DNA from 2 places in the Clostridium algidicarnis genome. Region 2 is predicted to be linked to the other one. Evidence: predicted binding sites of a transcription regulator. Region 2 holds the regulator's gene; the other holds the start of a gene.

Region 1 (3,436 bases), 360 kb from region 2:
AATGAAATGTGCGCCTGTATTTACAATCGCTTGTAATTTTTATGGCTTCATTTAAAGCATTCATTATATTCTCAGCAGATGGTCGTTGTGAAATAGCATAGCTAATTATTTCTCTATTGTACATATCCATAAATGGATCCAGATAGAGCTTCTTGATGATCATTCTTCCTTTGTCATCTATATCATAATACTTAAATTCAGAGGTGTCTGTTGTAATCTTTTGGTGTTGAATATGAGTATCAAATCTCCTGTGAATTCTATTCGGAGCAACCTTGCCCATCTTGCCTTTATAAGAACTGTATTTACGGCTTTTTCTGGTAAACGAAGAAACTTGTAGCCCAAGCTTTTGAACAACTCTTTGAACACGTTTTTTATTTACAATGAGTCCCTGTTTTCTTAATTCTCCATAAATCCGACGATAACCAAAATCTTTGTTTTCTTTTCTAATTTCAAGGATTCTTTGCTCAAGATCTTCATTTGGATTTTCTCTATCAAAGCGTTTTTGTTGGAACGGCGCCCCTTTCTTTTGGGTCGTAAAGCATCAGGACCAGCAATTCTAAAATCGTTTACCCACTTATTAATTAATGGTGGATTGTTTATGCCAACTGATAGAGCCAACTCCTGATAAGAGACCTCTGTTGATAAATATAATTCTACCACATGAAATTTGAATTCGAAGGTATATGTTTTATTTTTTCTAGAACGCATTAAGCCTTCATCACCAAACGATTTAAAAGCATTTATCCATTTCATAACATCTCGAGAAGATTTTACACCATACTTATTTGCTAAAAAGTTTTTTCCCCCTTCACCATTCATGTATGAATTTACAATTCTTTTCTTGAATTCATAATCATATTTTGCCATAAAAAACCGACCTCCAATTGCTAGATTTTTAGGTCTAACTTTTAGGGGTCGGCTCAATATTCTGGTGGCTTTTTAATTGTGTATAAAACGATTAATTTGTCAACAAATGAAACCTTCATTCATAATATATAATATGAAACATTAATTGTACTTAAGGAGTAATAATAATTATAAATAAGTGCATTTATTTGATTCATAATTATTATATATTCCTTGAAATATATAAAGGGAGAATATATGTATGAAGAATGAAGAGATAATAAGGCAACTTTGCAATGATCCTGAAGGAATACGGTTTATAGAAAACTTAATAATAAATCAAAATATATCAATAAAAGGCAGTGGATGTAATCATAGATGTCACAAATGTAATTGTCAAAATAATTGTAATGATGATTTTGATAGTTGGATTATATTGCTACTACTCTTTTGTGGGTGTGGGTTTGGATTCTTCTTTTAGTTACCTTAGAATATAAATTAATTGTAATGTATTCATAACTATAGATTAATATTAATAAAAGGTATAAAAATGTTAATCTAAATAAATAATAAAAAAAGCTTATGAACATTTATGTTCATAAGCTTTTTATTCTGGCAGGGGTAGTAGGGCTCGAACCTACGACCAACGGTTTTGGAGACCGCTACTCTACCAATTGAGCTATACCCCTAAGCAACAATTAGAATTATACCGTATATTAAAAGATAATGCAATAGTTTTTTTATAGGATACATTAATTAATTTCATTAAGTATTAATTAGCTACAGGAAATTACAAAAGAAACAAAGGTTCTTAAATATCAAAAGCTTTAATGATATAATCATAATAAAAAATATTAATATAAATATAGGAGTTGTGATATGGAAAAGATAATATTTCATATAGATGTTAATTCAGCTTATTTATCTTGGAGCGCAGCAGATAGACTTAAAAATGGAGAAAAATTAGATATAAGGCTTGTACCATCTGTAATAGGAGGAGATGAAAACAGTAGAAGAGGAGTCGTTTTAGCTAAGTCAGATAAAGCAAAATATTACGGAATAATCACCGGTGAAAGTTTATATTCGGCTAGAAAAAAGTGCAATGATTTAATTGTAATTCCTCCCAACTTTAAAATTTATGAAAAATATAGTAAGGATATGTTTGAATTTTTACATAATTATACTCCTTATATCCAAAAGTATTCTATAGATGAATGCTTTTTAGACATGGGCCTTAATAAAAGGGAGGATGCTTTAAAGTTAGCTGAAATAATAAGAAAGAAAATAAAAGAAAAATTTAATTTTACAGTAAGTATTGGTGTAGCTACAAATAAATTATTAGCAAAGATGGCATCTGAACTAAAGAAGCCTGATAAGGTTAATACAATATTTAAAGAAGAAATAGAAATGAAGTTATGGCATCTTCCTGTAGAAGAATTATTTATGGTAGGTAAAAGTGCAAAAAAGACCTTGAATTTAATGTACATATATACCATAGGGGAGCTAGCTACTAGTGATAAAGCCTTAATTAAGGATAAATTAAAGAGTATGGGAGAACTTATATGGAACTATGCAAATGGAATAGATTTTAGCAAAGTAGAATATGATGAAGAAGATATTAAAAATATTAGTAATGAAACTACATTAGCTACAGACTTATTGCATAGAGAAAAGGCTCATAGGGTAATTTTAGAGTTATCGGATAAGGTTTCATATAGATTAAGGAAAAATAATAAATATTGTTATTCCATAGGTATAAATATAAAAACCAATGAATTCAAAAGCTATTCTCATCAAAAAAAGATATTAAATCCAACCAATTCAACAAAAATAATATATAAGATAGCAACAGAACTTTTCGACAAGTGTTGGAAAGGGGAACCAATTAGACTTTTAGGTATAAATTTAAGTAATTTGACAGATACTTATATAGAACAACTTAGCTTACTTTCATTAAAAGATGATAAAAAAATGATGGATAAAGAGAGTATAGATAAAGTTTTAGATAATATAAGAGAAAAGTATGGAAAAGTATAGACATATATAGAATTATATAAATATATTTTAAAAAATATACAGATATTTGCAAAACGAAACATATTCAAAGGTAGCAATTATAATGATATAATTTAAAGAAATATTGAAGATTCAGAATTGAACATCAATATGGAAGTGTAAGTATTGGGTTGTAGATATCACTGTTAAGAGGTAATGATATGAAACATAATTTGAGGTATGTTATATTTTTAATTTCAATATACATCATAAGTACTATATTAGGCAGTTATTTATTTTCTTATAGATCAAGAAAGATAGATCAAAAGAATAGTGTAGTATCAGAATATAATAATGTTAAATCCAAAGAAGCTAAATTTATGGATGAAGCCTATGAAGAAGAACCAAAGGATGAAAAGGATATAATTTTAGAAAATGACAAAATCGCATATTTAACTTTTGATGATGGTCCAAGTAGCAATATAACACCTAAGATTTTAGATATATTAGAAGAAAATCATATTAATGCTACATTCTTTATAACAGGGGAAAGAGCAAAAAGTAATAAAGAAATAATTAAAGATATAAGATTAAA
Region 2 (3,436 bases):
ATAGAATACTACCTTAAAGATATTTTGGAGGATGAGGATATGAATAAATTAACAAATAACTTACAAGACATATTTTTAAATGAATCAAGAAAAAATAATGTACCCGTAGTTATGTACCTTACTAATGGATTTCAGCTAAAAGGTATAGTTAAAGGCTTTGATAATTTTATTATTATACTTGATTCAGATGGTAAAGAAATGCTAGTATATAAACATGCGATTACAACAATAACCCCGCTAAAACCAATTTCATTTAATAACACTGAAGACTTCAATAAATAATTTGTTTGATTTTAGGGGTTAATAGGCAACTTAGTTGCCTATTAATTTATTGTATTTACATATAAATTTAAAATTCGAAGGAGACTAAATAATGCTTGACGCTACAAAAGAACTATATAAATCTAATTACGGAATAAGCGATAAAATCTTAGAACTATATGAAATGACTTTAAAAGATATAGATGATCAATTTAAGATGTATGATGAGATAAGAGAATATAACCAATCAAAGGTTTTGATGGCACTGCAAAAAGAAAGAATAAGCGATATACATTTTACTAATTCTTCAGGTTATGGTTATGGAGATATAGGAAGAGACGCACTTGAAAAAGTTTATTGCAGAATATTTAATGCAGAAGCTGCCCTTGTAAGACCGCACTTTGTAAATGGTACACATGCCATAGGTACAGCACTTTTCGGTAATTTAAGACCTAATGATACTATGTTATCTATTTGTGGTACCCCTTATGATACTCTTCATGGGATAATTGGAATAAGCAACGAAACAAATATCGGTTCACTTAAAGAGTACGGAATAAATTATAAACAAATAGATTTAATTGAAGGTAAGGTTAACTTTAAAGCTATAAAGTCAGAGCTTGAAACTGATAAAAACATAAAGCTTATACATATACAACGTTCTACAGGTTATGGCTGGAGAAAATCATTTTTAATTTCTGAAATAGAAGAAATGATTACTTTTATAAAGGACATAAGAAAAGATGTAATTGTATTTGTTGATAATTGCTATGGTGAATTTATAGATACAAAAGAACCTACAGATGTTGGTGCTGACTTAATGGCCGGTTCATTAATAAAAAATATAGGTGGAGGTATTTCTCCTACAGGAGGCTATATAGTTGGAAAAGAGGAGTATGTTAAACAAGCATCCTTTAGACTAACTGTGCCAGGGATAGGAGGGGAGTGTGGGTCAACTTTTGGAGTGATGAGACAATTGTTTCAAGGCCTTTTTCTGGCTCCACATATATCTATGGAAGCAGTAAAAACAGCTGTATTTGCCTCAAGACTTATGGAACTTTCAGGATTTGAGGTTATGCCAAAATTTGATGATAAAAGAAGTGATATAATACAAGCTATAAAGTTTAATGATAAGGATATTTTAATTAACTTTTGCAAGGGCATACAACAAGGATCACCTATAGATTCCTTTGTGGAATGTGAGCCATGGGAAATGCCAGGATATGAAGATCAAGTAATCATGGCTGCTGGAGCGTTTATTCAAGGATCCTCCATAGAACTTTCAGCAGATGCACCTATAAGAGATCCATATATAGCTTATCTTCAAGGTGGATTAACCTTTGATCATGGTAAGCTTGGAGTTTTAATAGCACTGTCTAAAATAATGAAATAATAAAACAATAAAAGCACTATAACTTTAGTGCTTTTATTGTTTTCTAATATCTTCTATATATTCCTACTAGTTTTCCTAAAACAACACAGTCTTTTACTATTATTGGGCTCATACTCTTATTCTCTGGCTGAAGTCTTATAAAACCATCTTCTTTAAAAAATCTTTTTATTGTAGCTTCGTTTTCTATTAGCGCTACAATAATTTCACCATTGGTTGCAGTTTCACCTTTTTCAATAATGGCCAAATCGCCACTATGTATTCCTGCATCAATCATGCTATCCCCACTTACCTTTAATATAAATAAGTCCTTATCATGTTTTACAAAGTTCATAGGCATAGAAAATGTATCTTCAATATTTTCTACAGCTAAGATAGGTAATCCAGCAGTAACTTTTCCTATGATTGGGATATCAACCATTTCCTTTTTAGACATGGATAGTTCTAATATTTCTAGAGCTCTTGGTTTTGTAGGATCTCTTTTTATAAAACCTTTTTTCTCTAATCTTTTTAAGTGTCCATGAACAGTAGAAGTCGATTTTAATGACACTGCCTCACATATTTCTCTTACTGAAGGAGGATAACCTTTTAATTCAGTATAGCTCTTTAAAAATGCGTATATTTCTTCTTGTTTTGAATTTGCTTGTTCCGTCATTAATAAACACCCCACAATCTTAATTAATAAAATTATTATACCATATAATCTCACTTAATTCAAACCTACGTTCTTTTAATTTGATAATATTTACAAAAAGTTTTCTTATGCTATTTTCCATTATCTTTTTAAAATTGATTTTTAAAATATTTGTGTTATAATATAATACTAAAGTTTAATATATTGTAAATTTAAGATAGAGGTGATTACTACGGATAAAAATAAAAACAAACTATCTAATTATGATTCTAGCACAGAGGATGATATGTGTGACTTAGATCCAAATAAGATTTGTGACAATTGCTTTAAGTGTTTAGAGGAAAACATCTCAGATGTACGTTCTATAAATATGGAAGATCTAGAGAACTATGTTTTAGAAGGGGAAGAGTTTCCAAAGAACTTAGCGGACTTAGAATATGCGCCCAATGAGAATAAGCCTAATTATGAATCTGATGATAAAAACTTTAATTTAGAAAATATAAATGATCCATATATAGAAGAAGTGGACAATAAAAAAGTTTATTTTATAGAAGATTTAGAAAACGTAAAAAGTATATTAGATAACGAGTCAAATTTTAATTCATTAGCAACTGAAGCCTATCCAGGATTAATAATATTAAAAGGAAAAGAGTAGGGGATACGTAGGTAAAAAATAAATTATATACTAGTTAAAAATTAAATTTTACAGAGGTAAATTGAAATTCAATTGCCTCTGTAATTTTATTTTAGATTTTAAAATAATATTATAGGTATAAATGGTCATAGGAGTTCTATATTTTTCTTTAAAATCATATAGTTTCGTCTTGATTTAAAGGATTAGATTTTACTGCTTCCCTCAATCTTTCGTCATCTACGTGAGTATATATTTGGGTAGTAGATATATTTTCATGGCCTAATATATCTTGAAGACTTCTTATATCTACATTACCATGCTTGTACATTAAAGTTGCTGCGGTATGTCTTAATTTGTGAGGAGTATACTTATCACTATCTAAGCCCGCTGCTTTTATATGTTTTTTTACTATTCTTTCAACGCTTCTTTTATTTATCCTATTATTTTTCGAACTTATAAATAAAGCATCCTTATCACTTTCTGCAACCTTTGATGCATCTCTTACTTTTAAATAATC

Evidence for each region. The regulator LexA, encoded in region 2, represses DNA repair genes until DNA is damaged. The targets are predictions, from matches to a motif close to CNAACANNTGTTNG.
Region 1: the regulator LexA is predicted to act here: its motif matches at 1,645-1,658, upstream of BV55_RS0110340 (Y-family DNA polymerase).

What each region holds. Positions count from the first base shown of each region.
Region 1 covers NZ_JNLN01000001.1:2,168,390-2,171,825, forward strand. The annotation lists partial or broken gene BV55_RS15375 (IS3 family transposase) at 1-867, opposite strand, end outside; gene BV55_RS0110330 (hypothetical protein) at 1,109-1,327, shown strand; tRNA gene BV55_RS0110335 (tRNA-Trp) at 1,460-1,535, opposite strand; gene BV55_RS0110340 (Y-family DNA polymerase) at 1,726-2,883, shown strand; gene BV55_RS0110345 (polysaccharide deacetylase family protein) at 3,063-3,436, shown strand, end outside.
Region 2 covers NZ_JNLN01000001.1:2,532,686-2,536,121, reverse strand. The annotation lists gene hfq (RNA chaperone Hfq) at 40-282, shown strand; gene BV55_RS0112060 (methionine gamma-lyase family protein) at 374-1,654, shown strand; gene lexA (transcriptional repressor LexA) at 1,698-2,306, opposite strand; gene BV55_RS0112050 (hypothetical protein) at 2,509-2,940, shown strand; gene BV55_RS0112045 (tyrosine recombinase XerC) at 3,095-3,436, opposite strand, start outside.